One region of the Massilia sp. KIM genome, then DNA from elsewhere that is predicted to be linked to it. Evidence: predicted binding sites of a transcription regulator. Region 1 holds the regulator's gene; each other region holds the start of a gene.
The links. The regulator sigma-54, encoded in region 1, starts transcription at its own class of promoters, with help from an activator protein. The targets are predictions, from matches to a motif close to TGGCANGNAANCTGCTTT.

Region 2: the regulator sigma-54 is predicted to act here: its motif matches at 3,179-3,196, upstream of B0920_RS19965 (PEP-CTERM sorting domain-containing protein).
Region 3: the regulator sigma-54 is predicted to act here: its motif matches at 2,123-2,140, upstream of B0920_RS02565 (PEP-CTERM sorting domain-containing protein).
Region 4: the regulator sigma-54 is predicted to act here: its motif matches at 3,528-3,545, upstream of B0920_RS01290 (flavin monoamine oxidase family protein).

What each region holds. Positions count from the first base shown of each region.
Region 1 is NZ_MVAD01000003.1:202,105-207,111, forward strand. Features, by position in the region: gene B0920_RS21160 (enoyl-CoA hydratase/isomerase family protein) at 256-1,341, opposite strand; gene hpf (ribosome hibernation-promoting factor, HPF/YfiA family) at 1,439-1,792, opposite strand; gene B0920_RS21170 (RNA polymerase factor sigma-54) at 1,851-3,326, opposite strand; gene lptB (LPS export ABC transporter ATP-binding protein) at 3,329-4,084, opposite strand; gene lptA (lipopolysaccharide transport periplasmic protein LptA) at 4,084-4,662, opposite strand; gene lptC (LPS export ABC transporter periplasmic protein LptC) at 4,696-5,007, opposite strand, start outside.
Region 2 is NZ_MVAD01000002.1:1,161,159-1,166,165, reverse strand. Features, by position in the region: gene B0920_RS19980 (LysR family transcriptional regulator) at 4-918, opposite strand; gene B0920_RS19975 (hydrolase) at 1,310-1,948, opposite strand; gene B0920_RS19970 (helix-turn-helix domain-containing protein) at 2,150-3,031, shown strand; gene B0920_RS19965 (PEP-CTERM sorting domain-containing protein) at 3,310-3,990, shown strand; gene B0920_RS19960 (PEP-CTERM sorting domain-containing protein) at 4,022-4,675, opposite strand.
Region 3 is NZ_MVAD01000001.1:532,894-537,900, forward strand. Features, by position in the region: gene B0920_RS02555 (hypothetical protein) at 1-357, shown strand, start outside; gene B0920_RS02560 (proline dehydrogenase family protein) at 354-1,352, opposite strand; gene B0920_RS02565 (PEP-CTERM sorting domain-containing protein) at 1,534-2,088, opposite strand; gene B0920_RS02570 (EAL domain-containing protein) at 2,369-3,961, shown strand; gene B0920_RS02575 (ferritin-like domain-containing protein) at 4,112-5,007, shown strand, end outside.
Region 4 is NZ_MVAD01000001.1:261,165-266,171, forward strand. Features, by position in the region: gene B0920_RS01275 (TonB-dependent siderophore receptor) at 1-902, opposite strand, end outside; gene B0920_RS01280 (RidA family protein) at 960-1,445, opposite strand; gene B0920_RS01285 (cytochrome c) at 1,488-1,901, opposite strand; gene B0920_RS01290 (flavin monoamine oxidase family protein) at 1,898-3,478, opposite strand; gene B0920_RS01295 (hypothetical protein) at 3,836-4,582, opposite strand; gene B0920_RS01300 (phasin family protein) at 4,778-5,007, shown strand, end outside.

The DNA of each region.
Region 1 (5,007 bases):
TGAGTGTTGCTCGCTGTTCGCTGTTCGCTCTTCGCTGAGTGCTGCTCGTTGTTCGCGCCGCGACTGGCACTTGCGTGCATGCACGCCAGCCCCCCTTGCACCCGCAGCCCCAGCACGTCATTCCGGCGAAGGCCGGAATCCAATTCCTATGCGCAGTGACGGGCGTTTAACGCAGCGGGTCTGCACGCAAACTTGGATTCCGGCCTTCGCCGGAATGACGTGCTGAGGCTAGCGGCTGAAAGCTTGGGCTGCGGGTCAGTCCAGATGCCGCAAAGGATGCGCCCACTCCGGCCACACCGGCTCGAAGAAGCGCGCCACCATCTCCGCACTCACCTCCTCCAGCGTCGGCGGATTCCACTGCGGCGCATTGTCCTTGTCGATCACGAGCGCCCGCACGCCTTCCAGCACCTCGCCGTGCTCGAAATTACGCCGCACCACCGAGCGCTCCATGCGCAGGCAGTCCGCCACGTCGAGTTGCGCCCCGCGCGCCAGCAGCTCGCGCGTCACGCACATCATCAGGGGCGAACGCGAGCGCATCGCCTTGAGCGCCTTCTGCGCGAACGGATTCTCGTCCGCTTCAAGCGAGGCCATCACCGCCGCCACCGAATCCGACCCGAAGTGCCGGTCGATCGCCGCACGCTGCGCCTCCAGCTCGCTCGCCCCGGCTTGATCCGCGAACGGCGCGGCAAACGCACGTATCGCCGCCGGCAATTCCTCGCCCGCCGTCGCCTCGATCAAAGCATGCAGCTCGCCCAGCGCCGCGCCAGGCACGAACACGTCGGCCAGCCCCACGTAGAGCGCATCCGCCGCCCCGATGGTCAGCCCCGTCAAGCCGAGGTAATTGCCCAGCTGCCCAGGCGCATGCGACAGGAAGTGGCTGCCGCCCACGTCCGGGAACAGGCCGATGTTCACCTCCGGCATCGCCATCCTGGTGCGCTCGGTGACGATGCGCAGCCCGCAACCGGGCCCGCCCTGGGCGATGCCCATGCCGCCGCCCATCACCACGCCGTCCATGATGGCGATGTAGGGCTTGGGATAGAAGTGGATCAGGTGGTTGAGCGCGTATTCCTCGGTGAAGAAGTCTTCCAGCAGCGCGCTGCCGCCCTGGGGCGTGGCGTGGCCGACCTCGTGGAAGAAGCGGATGTCCCCGCCCGCGCACAAGGCCTTGTCGCTGCTGCTGGTGATGAGGACGGCCGCGACGCCGGCGTCGTCCTTCCAGGCGTTCAAGGCCGCGGTGAGCGCGCGCACCATCTCGAGCGAGAGCGAATTCAGCGCCTTGGGGCGGTCCAGGGTGATGATGCCGGTGCGATTGGCGACACGGGTGAGGACGTGGTCGGTCATGGCGTGTTCTGTGATTGAAAAGATAAGCATTTTACAGAACACGGATGCAAAAAGGGCGTCCCCTCAGACGCCCTTGCTAGTGGTGCCCTGCGGCCGATCAGGCTGCAGCGACGTCGCCGTTTTCCGGCAGGCGCTTCAGCGCCATGTGGTCATGACTGCGGAGCATTTGCTTGTGCTTCAGAACCTGGCGATCCAGCTTATCCATCAGGGTATCGATCGCGGCGTACAAGTCTTGCGCGACACTGGCCACGTGCAGGGTTTTCCCCGATACCTGTAGGTTGATTTCCGCTTTTTGCCTTTTTTCTTTCTCAGTGAGATTGTCGACGCAGAGGAAGACATGGGTGTCGATCACTTGATCGAAATGCCGAATGATGCGCTCGAGCTTATTCTGAACGTATTCACGGATAGCGGGGGTCACTTCGAGATGGTGTCCACTGATTGTGAGGTTCATACACACTCCTTTGAAGATGTCGCGCCGCCCAGGCACAAGGCAGGAGTGGGCAGCGCTGTTACAAGGCTTTGCGGAGGCTGACGGGAGGGATCTTGAGCGCTTCACGGTATTTCGCGACCGTCCTGCGCGCAATGACCATGCCTTGTTCCCCGAGCATCTCCGCGATCTTGCTGTCGGATAATGGATTCTTAGGGTCTTCTGCTCCTGTCAATTGCGCGATGAGCGCGCGGATCGCCGTCGAAGAGGCTTCTCCCCCCGCCTCGGTGGCGACATGGCTTCCGAAGAAGTATTTCAACTCAAACATGCCGTGCGGGGTCAGCATGTACTTCTGCGTTGTGACACGGGAAATTGTGCTCTCGTGTAGACCTAGTGTATCAGCTATCTCACGTAAAACAAGGGGCCGCATGGCAACCGCACCGTGCGAAAAGAAATTCTTCTGGCGCTCGACGATGGCCTCTGCCACACGGAGGATGGTGTCGAAACGCTGGCGCATGTTCTTGATGAGCCACTTGGCTTCCTGCAGCTGGGCGTTCATGCCTTCGCACTTCCCCTGCTTCATGAGCGAGGCGTACAGGCTGTTCACGCGCAGGCGCGGCATCACGTCCGGATTGAGCAACACCGCCCAGCCGCTCTTGGCGCGCCGCACGATCACGTCCGGCACCACGTAGTCCGAGACGTTGGCCGCGAAGGCCGCGCCCGGATGCGGATTGCAGGCGCGCACCACGGCCTGCACCTCGCGCAGGTCCTCGTCGTCGCAGTCCAGCGCCTTCTTGAGCTTGCTGTATTCGCGCTGGGCGAACCAGCTCAGGTAGCCCTCGACGATCTTGAGGGCCAGGCGCCGCGTCACCAGGGGCACGCCGGGCATGCGGCGGATCTGCAGGGCCAGGCATTCGCCGGCGCTGCGCGCGCCCACGCCGATCGGGTCCAGGCTCTGCACCAGGGCCAGGGCGCAGCGCAGCTCGTCCATCTCGATCTCGAGTTCCTCCGGCAGGCGCGCGTGGATCTCGTCCAGCGGTTCTTCCAGGTAGCCGTTGTCGTCCAGGGCGTCGATCACCAGCTCGGCCAGCGCGCGGTCGCGCGCCGAGCAGCCGGTGGTGCGCACCTGTTCCATCAGGTGCTCGCGCAGGGTGACACTGCTGGCTTCCAGTTGCGGGCGGCCGTCCTCGTCGTCGCCGCCGCGTCCGCCGCCGCCTTCGCCCCAGTCGCCATCGTGCAGCTCGCGCTCGCCGCCCTCGGCGGCGCCGTCCGCGCCGTCGGCGTGCTCGGCCGGCGCGGCCTCGCCTTCCGCCGCGCCGGGCGTGGCGGCCGGCGCTTCGCCATTGGGCGGCGCGTTATTGATGGCGCCATCTGCCAGCAGGCGCACCGAGCGGTCGAGCGGATCGTCGAGGCGCTCCAGCATCGGATTATCGGACAGGATCTGCTCGATCTCCTGGTGCAGCTCGAGCGTGGACAACTGCAGCAGGCGGATCGACTGCTGCAGTTGCGGCGTCAGTGCAAGGTGCTGGGAAGTGCGTAGCTGCAGGGACTGTTTCATGTCTACATGCGGAAGTGTTCACCCAGGTAGACGCGGCGCACGGATTCATTGGCGATGATGTCGTCGGGCCGGCCCGAGGCCAGCACGGCGCCCTGGTTGATGATGTAGGCGCGGTCGCAGATGCCGAGCGTCTCGCGGACGTTGTGGTCGGTGATCAGGACACCGATCTTGCGCTCCTTCAGGAAGCGCACGATGCGCTGGATCTCGATCACGGCGATCGGATCGACGCCCGCGAAGGGCTCGTCCAGCAGCACGAAGCGGGGATTGGTGGCGAGCGCGCGCGCGATCTCGACGCGGCGCCGCTCGCCGCCCGACAGCGCCAGCGCCGGGCTCTCGCGCAGCTTCTCGATCTGCAGGTCGGCCAGCAGCGTGTCGAGGCGCTCGTTGATCTGCTCCTTGGTGAGCGGCTTGCCGTCCTGCTTCTGCAGCTCGAGCACGGCGCGGATGTTCTCCTCCACCGTCAGCTTGCGGAACACCGAGGCCTCCTGCGGCAGGTAGGACAAGCCCAGCACCGCGCGCCGGTGGATCGGCAGGCTCGAGATGTCGGTGCCGTTGATGTCGATGCTGCCGGCGTCCGAGGGCACCAGGCCGACGATCATGTAGAAGGAGGTGGTCTTGCCGGCGCCGTTCGGCCCCAGCAGCCCGACCACCTCGCCGCAGTCGACCTGCAGCGAGACGTCGCGCACCACCAGGCGCTTGCCGTAGGTTTTCTGCAGCCCCTTGACGATCAAGGTGCTGCCGCAGTCGCGGGCCTCCATCACTGCTTCCCTGCCGGGGCCGCGCCCTGCGTTGCGCCTTGTGCCGGGGCCGCGCGCTTGGGCGCCAGGATCAGGGTGCCGCGGCCGCCGCCGACCTTGCTCTCGCCGCTGGCGTCGTTGCGCACGGTGGCGACTTCCTTGCGGTTGTCGTAGGCGATGAAGGGCGCGGTGATCTCGTTGGTCACGCGCTGGCCTTCGAGCTCCTTGACGATCGCGTTCGAGAACAGCTTCACGACCTCGGTGCGCTCTTCGTATTCGATGCGCTGGGCCTGGCCGTCGACCCACAGGTCGGGGCCGCCGTCGCGCTTCTGGCGGAAGGTGGCGACCTTGCCCGGGTTCGCGGTCAGGGTCACGCTCATGTAGCCTTCCGGGGTTTCCTTCACCAGGGCGCGGTCGGACTTGAGCACCAGTGTGCCGCGGGTGACGACCACGTTGCCGGTCAGGATGCGGGTCTGGGTGACTTCGTCGACGTCGAGCGAGTCGAAGTTGATCACCGCCTGCTTGAGGGAATCGGCGCGCTCGGCCATGGCCGTGAGCGACACCAGGGAGAGGAATGCGACAGCGAGTAGTTTCTTCATATTGTGCTGGTCAGGAGTTGGCTGGCGCAGGCTCTATTGGCGCCCGCGCGGCGGATAGACGATCTGCCCGCGGCTGGCGATGTGCAGCTTCTGGGTGGCGTTGTTGGCCACCATGCCGATGCCCTTCACGCTGGAGGCGCCGAGCTGCATGTCGATCGGCTGGTCGGTCTTGATGATTTCTTCGTCCGGCAGCGCAGTGAGCTTCTCGGTGCGCACGCGCAGCGCGTCCGACTGCGGGGTGCGCGGACGCTGCAGGTCGACGTTGCCGAGCAGGTCGACGCGGTGCTCGCCGTGGAAGATCTGGGCCTTGTCGGCGGTGACCGTCATCGGCGGGCGGCCCGGCTC
Region 2 (5,007 bases), on a different contig from region 1:
ACGTTAAGCCCGGGCGGGCTGGGAATGCGGCCAGTTGCGGGACATGGGCGGATCGGACTCGAAGTAGGCGATCAGGAGCTCGGTCAGGACCCGGATCTTACGCGCCGGATGCTGGCTCGGGGCCCGCACCACATACACGCCCGCCTGTGGTATCGGATAGCGCGTCATGACGGGAACCAGGGCGCCCGAATCCAGGTGCTCGAGCATCAGGCCGACCGGCAGGTAGCCGACGCCCAGTCCCGCCACCGCGGCCGCCACCAGTGCGATGCCGTTGTCCGCCTTGAAGCGCCCCTGGGGGCGGATCGACACGATCCTGTCGCCATCCATGAAGTGCCAGGACTCGGCGGCCTGCATCAGGGCTTCGTGGGCGAGCAGCTGGTCCGGCGTCTCGGGGGCGCCGTGCGCCGCGATATAGGCGGGACTCGCGACCACGGCCCCATGCAGCGGCCCGACGCGCCGCGCCATCAGGTTGGAATCGTGCAGGAAGCCGAGCCGGATCGCGCAATCGTAGCCTTCGGTGACGAGATCGACCAGCCTGTCGCTGTAGCAGGTGTGGATGTGCAATTGAGGGTGGAGCCGCGCCATCTCGGCCAGCACGGGCGCGAAATGGGTCGGCCCGAAGGACAGCGGCACGGCCACGCGCAGGCGCCCGCACAGCTCTCCTTCGGGCACGATGGTTTCCTTGGCCTGGGCGATCTCGGCGCAGGCGCGCGCCGCGTAGTCGCGGAAGGCGGCGCCGGCTTCGGTCAGCGAGGCGCCTCGCGTGGTGCGCGACAGTAGCTGGATGCCCAGCTCCGCCTCGATCCGCGCCAGCCGCCGGCTGACGATGGATTTGGACACGCCCAGCCGGAGGGCGGCCGGCGAAATGCCCCCCGCGTCGGCGACTTCGACGAAGGTCTGCAACTCTTCGATATCCACTACGATGCTCCCGGTGGCGCGGCGCGGCGCGATGAACGATGCACGCCACTATACCGAAGGCCTGCCCAGACGCCGAGGCGCCTGGAGACGGGCGCGGTCACCACGGCCTCCCCCACCAGGACCACGGCGGGTCCCATCGTCCGTCCAGGCTTGCCTCCACCATCCGCTTTCCTTTTCAAGTCCCCGAACGCGCCGCACCGGCCGTCGGGGCGGCGGCGTTCCAGTTCGCGCAACACAGCAAGTCCAGCAACGCTACTAGCGCCTGCCTTGCCAAACCTGCAAAATCGATTGGGTGTTAGCGCTTATACAAGCTCGCTTCACACCCCCTAAACCATTCCGGGCTTCTTCGCCGACGATGATGATTATCCCCGCACGCGCCACCGGTTTTACCTCAGGCATGCGCATGGGTGGCGAGGAGCTGAAGCTCCCACGCGAGCGCGACGGACGCGCCGCCGCCGTTCTCGGCGACGACCCTGGCGATGCCCTCGCCCGTGGGCCGCGCATGGTCGCGCTGCCATTCCGACATCACCGCCATCCAGGTGATCGGCACGCATCCGGCCGCCACCATGCGGCGCACCGCCATGTCGTGGGCTTCCGCCGACACGCCGCCGGAGGCATCGGTGACGATGAAGACGTCGTAACCGTCGGCCAGCGCGTGGATGGCCGGCATCGCCAGGCAGATTTCGGTATAGAGCGCCGCGAGGATCAGTTGCTTGCGACCGCTCGTCCTCACGATCTCGGTCACGCGCGCATCTTCCCAAGTATTGATGAAGGTGCGATTGATCGGCTTTTGTTCAGGGAAGAGATCTTGCAATTCCTTGATGATGTATCCCCCGCGCTCTTCCAGGACCGTGGTCAGCACGGTGGGCACGCCGAAGACCTTGGCCGACTTGGCCAGGCCGACCACGTTATTGATCACCATCGTCGGTTCGTGGCTGTGCAGGGTCGCGAACTGGAAGGGCTGATGATCGATCAGCACCAGGATGCTGTCTTCGGGCCGGAGGAGCGCGTCGAGTCCGTTCTTGCTCATGTTGCTGTCCTTTGTCGTGGCGTGTGAGTGGAGAGGCGTCGAGACAGAACGATAGCAATGCGATATCGCAGCAACAATGTCCGTTCCTGCTGTTGATGGTCCGATCCTGCGCCCGGCTTGCCGGCGCCGGCGGGACTGCCCGAGGGAACACCGTCCGGCGCATGCCGGACGCATCTTGATGAACCAGAGAAGGAGAAGACCATGCGCGCCCAGCCCGCACCACCACGAGCCCTGTCCCCGAACGTCGTCGGCGTGGCGCAGTCGCAGCGCGCATGGCGCGGCGTCAAGCTCGCCGTCACGCGCTACGACTGCGTGGGCGAATGCGTCAGCCTGCTTCCGAATGGGGCCCACCCGCGCCTGAGCGTCGTGCTGGAGGAATCGGGCGGCGTCTGCGAGCCGCGCCTGCAGGCCAGCACGCCCTGCCCGGTCGCCCACGCGCCGCGCCATATGTATTTCGCCCCGGCCGGGCTGGACTTGTGGGGGCATTCGATGAACGCGCGGCGCATCGTCGACGCCGCCTTGGTGTTCGACTTCGATGTCCTGAGCGAATCGATGCAGATGACGATGGACGCCAACAGGGTGAGCGCGCCGCGGCTGCGCTTCACGAACGAGCGGATCTGGAACCTGACCAGGCTGCTGTCGGAAGCGGTCAACCATCCCGATCCGTCGATGCAGCTGTATGGAGACGGCATCATCACCGCCATTACCTCGCAATTGTTTTCGGTATCGCCGGTGAGCGATTACAAGCCCGGCGGCCTGGTGCCCTGGCAGTTGCGGCGGGTGGTCGACTACATGGAGGCGCATTTCCCGGACCGCATCGAGCTGGGAACGCTGGCGGGCATCGTCAACCTGTCGCAGGCCCATTTCAGCCGTGCCTTCAAGACGTCCACGGGACTGGCGCCCTATCAGTGGCAGCTCAATAGCCGGATCCGGCGCGCTCAGACGATGCTGGCCAGTTCCGATCTGTCGCTGGCCGATGTCGCGCAGGCGACTGGCTTTGCCGACACGGTCCATTTCGGACGCACTTTTCGGAAACTCGTGGGCGTTGCGCCCGGGGCATGGCGCGGCGACAGCCGGCGCTAGGAGAGCGAGTTGGATGGGATCGCGGCATCGGCAGGAGCGGCGCGCCGGCCCAGAATGTGGAGGCAAGTGTCGGAGAAATTTACATTCAGGCGAGAAAATGTGAAAGGCCAGGAACTAACTGTTTGTTTTTGTTAGATTATTTCCTAGGGGCACGCTTTGTGCTTGTCACACTCAGGCTCGCCACGCTTCTCCAGAACTGTAGCAGCGCAATATGCCGGCCCCATGCGAGTTCATCATAGGGCCGGGACTCATCCATGTTTTAGGTAAAGAACGACCTTATGAAAACCGTACTCCACGCGCTGCTGGCAGCGATCCTCACTCTCGCTGCGATGTGCCAGCAGGTGTCGGCCGCAGTCATCAACTTCGATTTCGAAAACCTGACCGGCTCGGAAAACCCGACTGCCAACCTTGTCATCGGCGACTTCGTATTTTCTGCGCGCTGCCATTTTCATGTTAATACCCAATACATGGGTGTGCCCTCGCCCTTCGGGAAGTCGCTCACCTTCGATAACAGCGGATGTTATGAAGGCTCGACGTTCGGCTATAACAAGGACTATCTGGGGAAGAGCGAGCTTTTGCCCGATGGCGTCTATTATCCGGGACTCATGTACGTGGCCCGGGTCGACGGTGCGAGCTTCAGCCTGAAGTCGCTGATGTTTACCGCAGGGCTTGACGGCGGCGCCTACTCCCTGAGCTCTTCCAAAGGTGGAACCGCCTATGCCGACTACTACAGCGATCTGTATCAGACGCTCGAGTTCCACGGCCCGCTCTGGACGAATGTCGATTGGCTCGTGTTCGAGACTTCTGGTGGAGACGACCCCGTTGGTTTCGACAACCTCAGCGTCGTTACCAGAGCGGTCCCGGAACCGGGCACCGTATCGCTGTTCGGAATCGCGCTGATTGCGCTCGCCAGCAGGGCCCGAAAAGCACGCCGCCATCGGACGACGGCGCTCAAGTAAGTCCCCGCAAACGCTGGCGGCGCCGCCGACGCTAACGCCGGCGGCGCGCGGCCAGCATACCGGCCAGGCCCAAGGCCAGCAGCCCGAGCGAAGCCGGTTCCGGCACCCGTCCGCCGGGCGTTTCCTCGCCTTCCTCTTCTTCGCCGGCGAAGGTGACGATCAGCTGGGAGAAATAATATTCGAGCGGATCGAGGCGCCTGGTGTCGCCGAGTTCCAGCGTCCACGCGCCGAAAGCGTCGAGCTTGTCGAAGGCGCTCAAGCTGCCGACCGGCTTGAAGCTGCCGCCCTGCACCTGGGTTCCGAGCGGCGCGCCTTCGTCATCGAAAATCAGGCTGACCTGGCCGGCGCCACTGCTGCCCAGGTTAAAGGTGTTCTCCAGCACGAGGTCGACCTTGACGCCGGTCGGGCTGGTCAAGCGCATCACGATCTCGTTCTCGTAGGGCGTGCCGGCGCCGGCGCAGGCTCCGCCAACCGCGCCCAGCACCGGATTGTCGCACTTGGAGAAGGACACCAGGATGTTCAGGTCGGCGATCGTGCCGTGGGTCTTCACGTCCAGGGTGCGGGTGCCGGTGTATTTGTCGAACACGCCGTAGGTATTGTCGCTGGCGATCACCCCGGCCTGCGCGCCGGCCGCGCCGAGGACCAGCGCCATTACCCCGATAGTCTTGCAAATGATGCGTTTCATGTTGTTCTCCCAGATAACCGGGATTGTAAGCAAGAATTGCACCACGGATACTAACATGTCGTCAAATCAATGACTTAGTTCAAGCGTGGTTTTCCGTCTGGCGTCGAGTGTAAAAAAAACCGACACTCAGGCGTGCTGGCTCGCGCGAACCCACCGTGTGCTTTTTGCAGCATCCAGCCGAGTCGATCGCGGTAAAATGGCAAGCCTTGGCTCCGCCGCTACCCGCCGTACCGAATCAACAAGAAATGAACGCTCCCAACGAGATCAAGGCCAGCGCGGTAGAAGAACACACCCCAATAGCCCACTCTGCACCATCGGACGCCCGCTAGATA
Region 3 (5,007 bases), on a different contig from region 1:
GATTTCAACCGCCGCATCGACGAGGAAGCAGCGGCCGCGATCCGCCCGCAGCAGGTGCGCGCGGACGGCAGCGACCCCGCCGGGGTACCGGCCGCCGACAAGGACGGCAAGGTGGCGACGCGCTACCTGTGGCAGGAGCTGAGCGACGGCGCAAGAACCCTCCGCCAGGTGCCGCTGACCGGGGTCGACCCTGGCTGCCGCGGCTTCTCGGGCCTCGACCACATCGTGCTCAGCGGCCCGCTGGCGGCGCGCCAGCAGGCCGACCTCGGCTCGCGCAAGAGCGCGGTGGTGCAGGCGCCCGGACAGCGCATCGAGACCAGCGACCACTGCCCGCGCAGCCTGACCCTGTCCTTCTAGTGCGGCTGGGGCGCCAGCAGGTCGCTGACCGCCTGGAACAGCCGGCTCGGCTCCTCCGCGATCCGGTTCAGCACGTACAGGAAGTATTCCTCGCCGAACACCGCGTATTCGCGGGTGCGGAAGCCGCGCCGCTGGAGGTCGTCGATCTGCTCCGTTCCCAGTCCCATCAGCGACTCGAACTCGACCTGGCCGCCGCCGGCGCCACCTGAGCGCTGCAAGCGGGCCGCCAGGTCCTGCTGGATGGCGCGGTCATGGGTCGCGATCGAGCACAGGTGGCCGCTGTCGATCAGGCGCGCCGCATACGCGCGGTAGCGCTCTCCCAGCAGGGGATCGTCGCGGCGCAGGGCCACGCTGTCAGGCTCGGCGAAGGCGCCCTTGACGAGCCGGATGCGTCCGGGCAGCTCCAGCAGGCGCGGCAGATCCTCGGCGCTGCGGTGCAGCTTGGCCGGCACCGTGATGCCGACATGGGAAAGCCCCGCTTCGCGCTGCAGGCGCGCATAGATGGCGTAGATGGCGTCGGCGCGCTCGGCGCCTTCCATCGAAATCATGACCTCGCGCCCGCCGCGCGCCGCCGCGATGGCGATGCGGCGCGCGTTCTCGTAGCCGAATTCCGGACTCACGAGGGAGCCGACGTGCGACAGGTCGAAGCAGATCGTGCCCGGCATGCGCGCGGCGTCGAGCGCGTCGATCAGCGCCAGGAACACGCCGGTCTCGGCGTCCGCCTGGGCGCCGTCGCGGCAGCTCTCTCCCATGTACTCGACCGAGACGTGGTGCCCGCGCCGGCGGATGCGCTCGAGCGCGGGCAGGGTGTCATCGATGTTCCTTCCGGCGATGTAGCGCGCGGCGACCCGGCCAGCGAGGCGGTTCAGTTCGGGGTCGCGCAGAAAGCGTTCCTTGACCGCCTCGTCGAGGGCGAGCAGGCGCAGGGCTTCGGCAGCCTGCCGGCTGGCCGCCTGCCATGCGGGGGGAAACTGGGCTGGGCCTGGATCGTGCATCGTGGTTCTCCGCTGAACAGTGAAAACCACAGCCTAAGGCGAGACCCCGAAGCAGTATTGAACAAAATGATCCGGTGACCAGGCCGGCGCTCAGGCCTTGATTCCAAGTCTGGCCGGCCGGCCTCGCCATCGCGGCAGCGCGCGCGGCTGCTGCCGACGCGCGCGGTCGCCTGGGCGCCGCTCAGGCCTTCCTGCGGCGCGCCGCGCCCAGCGCGGCGGCGCCCAGCAGGGTGAGGGCGATGGAGGTGGGCTCGGGGACGCGGCCCGGGACATCGTCCAGGCGGGTGAACACGTAGTTGACGGAGTTGAGCGCTTCGTCGTGGTCCCGGATGTACGCGGACCAGTCGCCCAGGCCGAAGCCGGCGAAGGTGTAGCCGTCGCCATCGGGATCCTCGTTGATGTCTTCGGGAAGCCCGACGTTGCCGCCGCCATTGTCCAGATGCTGGGTCTGGCCATAGCCGTCGTACCAGGCTAGGTGGTTGACGAAGTCGTCGTCCGTGCTGAGGGCGTAGGCGCCGCCAGGCGCCGGTGCGCCAAACAGCAGGGTGGCGGCTTCGATGCCGTTGTAGGTGATGCCGCCGTTGGACCACTGCGGGCCGTCGCTGACGTTGAACGAACCGATGTAGGTCCATTTCTGGTTGGCGGCGTCGAGGTAGACCTGGCCGAGGACCGGCGCGGCGGTCACGGTGCCCGAGGCGCACAGCGCAAGGAGGGTGGTGGCGAGAAGTCGTTTCATGCGGCATCCTCTGTTGTTCATATGTTATCGTTGCTCAGCAAGAAACGTGCCAAATTCGCAAGTCCCTGATTTTTATCAAGTTGGGTCTCACCGGGGATTCCCGGTGTAAAGCCTCCCGACAAGCGCGTCGGGCGTCGGCGGCGGGCAGGCGGCCGGTCTGACGGCTGTTCCGACCGCCTCCCGCAAAAAGCCGCTCTGGTCCCCATGCCCCGCGCTATACTGCGTTCGCCTGCGGCGGCGTCCGTGGTCCGCATGCGCCAGGCATTTTTTCGGAGGAAGCATGCGCGGTCGGGTGATCGTCCTGTTCAGCATCGGCGTCGCGGCGGCATGCGTCGTCTTGCCGCCCTGGTTCGCATTCCAGGAAGCCCGGCGCCAGGGCTTCGTCGCCGCCGCCGAGATCGCGCAGACCTATGCCCAGGACGTCCTGCACCGCGCCGACGAGACCGCGCGCCAGACCGGGCGGGTCTTCACCCAGCTGGAGCGGGTGCCTGACGGTCCCTGTTCGGAAGCCTCGCTGCGCCTGATGCGCCAGCTCGACCTGACCTCGACCTACATCCAGGCCATGGGCCACGTGCGCGATGGCGCCGTGGTCTGCTCGTCGATGGGCGGCCCGCCTATCCCCCTGGGCGGCGATGTGTTCCGCACCGCGCGCGGGGTACTGATCCATCCGCGCGTGCCGGTCGACACGCCCGGCGCCTCGCCGCTGATGGCGGTCGTGCGCAACGGTTTCGCGGTGCTGGTGCACCGCGACCTGCCACTCGACACCTCGACCGCGATCCCCGGCGTGGCTCTGGGTGTGATGCATCTGGACGCCCTGCGCCGGGGCCCGCCGGAGCTGGCCAAGGGCCTGGTCAAGCGCGAGTGGCTGGCCAGGCTCGGCGCGCGCGCGGAGGCGGTGTTCATCGATGGCGGCCAACTGGTCGCGCTGCGGCGCTCCCCCGAGTTTCGCATCGTCGCGGTCGCCGCCGTGCCGATGGCCTACCTCGAGGAGCGCGCGGCGGCGATCGCGTGGCGCCTGGTGCCGGCCGGGGCCCTCTTCGGGCTGGCGCTGGCGGCCGCCGTCCTGCTGCTGGCGCGCCAGCAGCGCTCGCTCCCGACGGCGCTGAGGCAGGGCTTGCGCCGCAACGAATTCCACCTGCACTACCAGCCGATCGTCGACCTCGACAGCGGGCGCTGGGTCGGACTGGAAGCCCTGTTGCGCTGGCGGCGCGCGGGCGGAGAGACGATCGGCCCGGAACTCTTCATCCCGGTGGCGGAACGGAGCGGCATGATGTCGCGCCTGACCGAAAGGGTGTTCGAGCTCGCCGCGGCCGACCTGGGCGCCTTCCTCGCCTCCCATCCCGGCTTCCACCTCGCCGTCAACCTGTGCCCCACCGACCTGCATTCGGAGGCGCTGCTGGGAATGGTCGACCGCTTCCTGGAGCGCACCGGCGCCGGTGCGTCCAGCCTGATGGTCGAGATCACGGAGCGCGGCTTGCTCGACGTGAACAGCGCCCGCCGCATCATCGCGGCGCTGCGCGCGCGCGGCGTCGGCATCGCCGTCGACGACTTCGGCACCGGCTATTCCAGCCTGTCCTACCTGGAGACCCTGGAGCTCGACTACCTCAAGATCGACCGTTCCTTCATCGAGGCGATCGGCACCGGGGCCCCGACCAGCCAGGTGGTGGGCCACATCGTTGCGATGGCGCGCGCGATGGGGCTGCGCATGATCGCCGAGGGCATCGAGAGCGAGGCCCAGGCCGAGTTCCTGCGCGGGCACGCGGTCCAGTATGCCCAGGGCTGGCTGTTCGGCAAGCCGGCGCCGGCCGCCGAGGTGCTGCGCCTGGCGCAAGCGGGCGAGGGCGCCGGACTGGCCATGATGAGCGCCGCCTGACGCGATTGTTCGCTCATCCGGGACACAGTGTTCGCGTGTGCCGGGCCAGTTTCCCCACCCCCTTGGGTTACATTGCTGCCATCACCTATTTGGCACGCAAGACGCCGGGCGCCAGGGCGTGTGCGCCGCGCTTGCATGGAGGAGGGAAACTTGGCAGTCGCCACCCATCGAGACCAACTGATCAGCATGCTCGCCGAGGCCGCCGAGGTCGAGCACTGCCTGATGTGCAGCTACCTGTACGCCGCATTCTCCCTCAAGCAAAGCACGGAGGAAGACCTGCTCCCCCAGGAGCTGGCCGCCGTCAAGCGCTGGCGCGCCGAGATCATCGCCATCGCCACCGAGGAAATGCTGCACCTGGCCCTGGTCAACAACCTCCTGATCGCGGTCGGTTCGCGTCCCCACTACAGGCATTACAACTTCCCGGCCACCGCCGGCCAGTTCCCCGCCGACGTCGCCGTGGCCCTGCTGCCCTTCGACGGCGCCACGCTCGACCATTTCATCTACGTCGAACGTCCCAGCCAGGCGAACGAGCGCGACAGCGCCACCCTCGAGAAGCCGGCCTATACGCGTGACATGGCGCGCACCGACCTGATCACCGACGTTCCCTGCGAGTACGCGACCGTGGGCGAGCTGTACGGCGCAATCGCGGCCAGCATCTCCCACCTCGCGGCCGAGCTGGGCGAGCAGGGCCTGTTCGTGGGCCAGCCGGAGGCCCAGCTCACCGAGCGCGACGTGTTCCTGCCCGGCCTGTGCAGCATCGCGAACGAGGCCGAGGCCCTGCGCGCGCTGGCGCTGATCGTGGAGCAGGGCGAGGGCTCGCTCGTGTGCGAGGAAGCCTCGCACTTCGCGCGCTTTCGCGCCATCCGCGAGCAGTGGCAGGCGCTGTCGGCGCAGCGCGGCGATTTCAAGCCCTACCGCGACGCCGCCCGCCATCCGGTGATGCGCTCGCCGGTGAGCAGCAGCCCGCGGATCCAGGTGGTGAGCGAACCCGCGATCCATCTGCTCGACGTCGGCAACGCCAGCTACTTCCTGATGCTGCGCATCCT
Region 4 (5,007 bases), on a different contig from region 1:
GCGCCGAAGTTGGCGGCCAGGATGTGCTGGCGGTACTGGGCGTCGCCGGAGATCTTGTTGAGGTAGGGGTAGCCCGGCGCCTGGGTCAGGGTCGGCTGGGCGGCCACGGTGGCCGGATCGATCACGCGCGGATCGATCCCGCCGCGGTTCGAGAAGCCGTGGTACTTGGTTTCCGCGGTCAGGCTCAGGAAGCTGTCCTGGAAGGGCGCGAGGCCGATGTTGGCCATGCCGTCGCCGGTGTGGCCGCCGCCATCGAAGTAGCCGCCGCCGTTGACGTTGGCGGTGCCGCCGCGGTAGTTCGACTTGAGGATGATGTTGACCACGCCGGCGATCGCGTCGGTGCCGTACTGGGCGGCGGCGCCGTCCTGCAGCACCTCGACGTGGTCGATCGCGGCCACCGGGATGTAGTTCAGGTCGGCCGCCGCGCCTCCCTGGTAGGGGCCGCCCAGCACGGCCAGGTTGGCGGTGCCGTGGCGGCGCTTGCCGTTGACCAGCACCAGGGTGTTGTTGGGGCTCAGGCCGCGCAGGCGGGCCGACAGGGTCATGTTGGCCATGTCGCTGCCGAAGGCCTGGGCATTGAGCGAAGGCAGGTTCTGGGACAGTGCCTGGATCAGGTCGGGCTGGCCGGTGCGCGCCAGCGAGCTGGAGTCGAGCACCTGCACCGGCGAGGCGCTGTTCTCCACCTTCAGGCCGGCGGCGCGGGTGCCGGTCACGATCACGGTGCCGCTGGTGGTGATGCCCGGCGCGGCCGGGTCGAAGGCCGGCGCGGCCGCCGCCGCCGGGGCCTCGTCGGCCGCGGCCGGCTTGTCGTCCGGCGTGTCCGCCGGTCCGGCGTGCGCGAGTCCCAGGCCGCAGGACAGGATGCCGGCTGCGACGCCGGTCTGGATGATGACCTTCTGCATGTATTACCCCCTAGTTGACGACGAATTCTGTGGAGCGCGCCCGCGGGCGCGCGGAAATCACTTCTTGGCGGCGACCACTTCGATCTCGACCAGCCAGCCCGGGTTGCTGAGCGCCGCGACCTGCATCACGGCGCGCGCCGGCAGGTTCGGCTGGGCGCCGCCGAAATACTGGGTGTAGCCCTCCATGAAGCCGGCGACGTCGGCGCGGCCGTTCTTGCCGGGGTCGCCGACCAGGAAGACCTGCATCTTCACGACGTCGCCCATGCCCAGGCCCATGCCGGCCAGGATCTCCTTGATGCGGTTCAGGACGCCGATGGTCTGGGTCTTGGTGTCGCCGAAGGCGGCGATGGCGTTCGGGTCGGCGCTCTTGTTGACCACCGGCGGCACCTGGCCGCTGATGAAGTGGATGGTGGCGCTGGGCGGCACGCTCACCGCCAGCGCGATCGGGAAGTCGGAATTGGGAATCTTGTGGCGCACGATCTCCTGCGACTGGGCATGGATGGCGAGAGGCAGCAGGAGCAGGGCGGCAAGCGTGTTTTTCATGAAGTGCTCTTTCATCGTGAGGAAGGGAAACCGTGTAGCGGATCAGTGCTGGTTGCCGAAGCGGCTGCGGCTGGCGGGCGGCAGCTGGAGCGCGTTGCGCTGGGCCAGCACCTCCTGGGTGCTGACCGCGCCGGACCGGTTGCCCCAGCTGCTACGGGCGTAGCTCAGGACCTCGGCCATCTCGGCGTCGTCCAGGCTGGCGCTGAAGTCCGGCATGCCGCCGCGCCCCTTGAGCAGCACGGTGGCCACCTCTACCGGCGCGCCGGCCAGGAAATCGTTGCCCGCCAGGGCAGGGAAGGCGCCGGGAATGCCGCGCCCGTTGGCCTGGTGGCAGGCGGCGCAGTTCTTGGCGTAGAGGGTCTTGCCGTCGGGGCGGGCGGGGCCGTCCTGGGCCATGGCCGGGAGGGTCAACGGGGCCGCCAGCAGCAGCAGGGAAATCAGGATGCGGGGTGTCATGCGCTTGCCCTCTTGTGGAGTTGTTCGATCTGCTGCCAGGCCGATTCGATGGCGCCGGCCTGCCAGCCGGTCAGGTAGCTCAGGTGCTCGCCGGCCAGCAGCACGCGGTCCTGGCCTTCGAGCAGCACCGGATAGGCGGACTTGCGCGCGGCCTCGTTCCAGTCGGCCCAGCCGCCCAGGTTGTACTGGACCCGGTGCCAGGCCACCGAGAAGGCGTTCTCGTAGGCGTCGCGGTAAGCCGGGAAAATCTTCTCGCCGGCGGCCATCGCGAATTCGGCGCGCTCGGCGGGGCTGAGGGCGCTCGCTTCGATCGCGTCCAGCGCATAGTGGTAGTAGCCCAGCACCACGCCCTTCTTCTGCTGCCAGTTGCCGGAAGGAAGGGAGATGACGTTGATGCCCTTCATGTCGGTCAGCACGTGGCCGCCGTAGATGTGGTCGTCCTCTTCCCAGAAGCGGCGCTTCATCTGCAGGCCGATCTTGCCCACCGGGGCATAGGGGACGGCCTTGATCGCGGCCTTGAAACCATCGGAAAAATCGGTGTCGATGCCGCGCAGCACCGACAGGGGCACCGTGCACAGGCACCAGTCGGCGCTGGTGCTGGCCAGTCGCCCGCTGGCGAGGTCCTTGTAGTTGACGGTCACCTTGCCCTGGCCCTGGCGGATCGATTGCACCTCTGCCTGGTAGCGCACGGCCTTGCCGAGACGTTTGGCGAAGGCCTGCGGGATCTGGTCCATGCCGCCCACCGGCTGGAACATGGTGGCGTGCATCGGATACTCCTGGACCGCGCTGTAGACCAGGCCCACCTTGGACGCCAGCAGGTCGCGGAAGGCCAGCGGGTCGGAGGGCGTGCCGGGCTTCAGCCCGGCGCCGGGATTGACCGCCCAGCCGCGTCCGTTGCGGCCCCGGTAGAGCAGGTCGCTCTTGCTGAGCGCGCCTTCGTGGGCCAGGTAGTCGAGCAATAGGGCCTGGTCGTCGCGGGTGAGCAGGGTGTCGAGCTGGCTGCCGCGCACCGACTTGGCCAGCAGCTCGGCCACATGGCCGCGCATGTCGGCCTTGATCTCGGCGCCGCGCAGGCGGCGCCTGGACAGCGGGCCGCCGTCTTCGAGATAGACCCAGGCATGGTCGTTATCGTTGACCATGATCTCGAGCGGAATCTCGAACTGGCGCGTGTAGTAGAGGGTCGACTGGTGGTCGAGCGGGATGCGCCAGGGGCCGTGGTTCAGGTAATGGCCGGCGTCGTAGCGGCACACCTGCTCCTCGCCGCCCAGCTCCTGCAGCCGAAAGCCCTTGCGCGCCGTCTGGCAGCGCCCGCCGGCGAAGCCGCGCGCCTCCAGCACTTCGCACTCGTAGCCGAGCTTGCGCAGCTCGTAGGCCGCGGTGAGCCCGGCCAGGCCGGCGCCGAGGATCACCACTTTCTTGCCCTTGCCGCTGCCGCTCAGGGCCGGGGGCGCCGTGGCGCGGGACTGGATCCCCATGCCCCAGGCGTTCAGGGTGTTGAGTAACAGCGCCGAACCGCCGACGGCGGCCGCGCGGTACAGGAATTCGCGTCGCGTCAGCGACGTGGTCGAACGTTTCATCCGCACCTCATGGTCAAGACAGGAAAGACTTACTCGCTCGAGCTGTCTTTCAGCAATAGCCGTGCCAAGGGAATGCGGTAAATGAGAACGATTTGCAAACAAAATATAGTTTGCAAGACGATTTTGCAGATGTAAGTTAGCGGTAAGCCATCCTGGTCGAATAATGTTTGTTCACGGCCATTCTCGCGCTGTATTGACGCTTGGCCATGCCAGGCCGTGTCACACAAAGTTTATTTTTCCCGTCCACACTTTGTTTTTCGCCCGCGCCGACGGGCCGCACGGGCCGGTGCAGGGCGCCGCGATCTGAAAATGCGGCGTTGCACCATTGCGTGACGCCGATGCACCGGATTGGCATGCTCAGGGCGCGCTCCGGCGCCCCGCGCCGGGAGGCAGGGTCTGGGCATCGCGCTCCAGCCAGTAGCGGAACTGGCCGTAGCTCGGCACCACGCCCGGCTCGGCGTCATGGAAGTAATCGGCCAGCATCTGGCGGTAGGCGGCGCGCCGCGAGAACACCTCGTGGGTGGCGGCGTAGCGCGCGGCGGCGGCCACGAAAATGGCGCGCATGCGGGCGTCGGCATTGGCGCCCGGAAGGAGGCCCTTGCGCGGCCGGCCGCGCTTGACGCCCGCGTTCGCCATGCGCGTGCGCCCGCGCGCGCCCGAGTTGGCGTAGTCGGGCAGCAGCGCCTCGGGCGTCTGGCCGCGTTCCCACCAGCGCCGCAGGTAGCGCATCAGGGTGGCGCGCGACACCCCGTGGGCATCGGCGTAGGCGCTCAGCAGCGCGGCGCGCTCGCGCTGCTGGTAGAGCGCGGGCAGGCCGGCATGCAGGGACTGGACGGCGTCGAGCGCGCGCGCCTGGAGCGCCGCGTGCGCCGGCGGCACGGTCCCGGCCGGGCGCGCGGCCGCATAGGGGTCGGTCGGCAGCAGCCGCGCGCGGCCGTCCTGCACGTCGCGCACCAGCGAGCCCAGTTCCACCTGCCGCGGCAGGGCGCGTTCCTGGCGCAGTGCGAACACCCAGGCCAGGGCCCGCTCGCGATCGATCCACAGGATGCGCAGGGCCTGGGACGGCGGTCCTGGATACGCGATCACATCGTTTGCTAACAGCATCGGCACCTCACGGACGAGTTCAGGTGCTTTCTCTGATGCAAAGATCGCGCCAGGACCGGCGGCCCGGGCGGCGGACACTTTTGGGGCACATCAAGCGGCCCCGCGGCCAGGCCTTTACCTTCTAAGCTCGTGCCCAAGCCTGCGCCTGCAGCTGGCGCTGCGGGCACTCCGTCCAACCCCTGAGCGAGGCCCACCATGTTTCCGTTTCCACCGACCGTGACGCCGGCAGTGCGCAGTCACCTGGACGCACAGACGGCGTTCGTCAACGACATTTCCAGATCCCTGTTCCGTTCCTTCCAGCACCTCTGCGACCTGAACATCCAGCTGGCCCAGACCCTGCTGGAAGAAAGCGCCCTCGCCAGCCGGCAGGTGCTGGGCGCGGAGCGCCATACCGAGGTGCTGGGCGCGGCGGCTGCGCGCGCCCA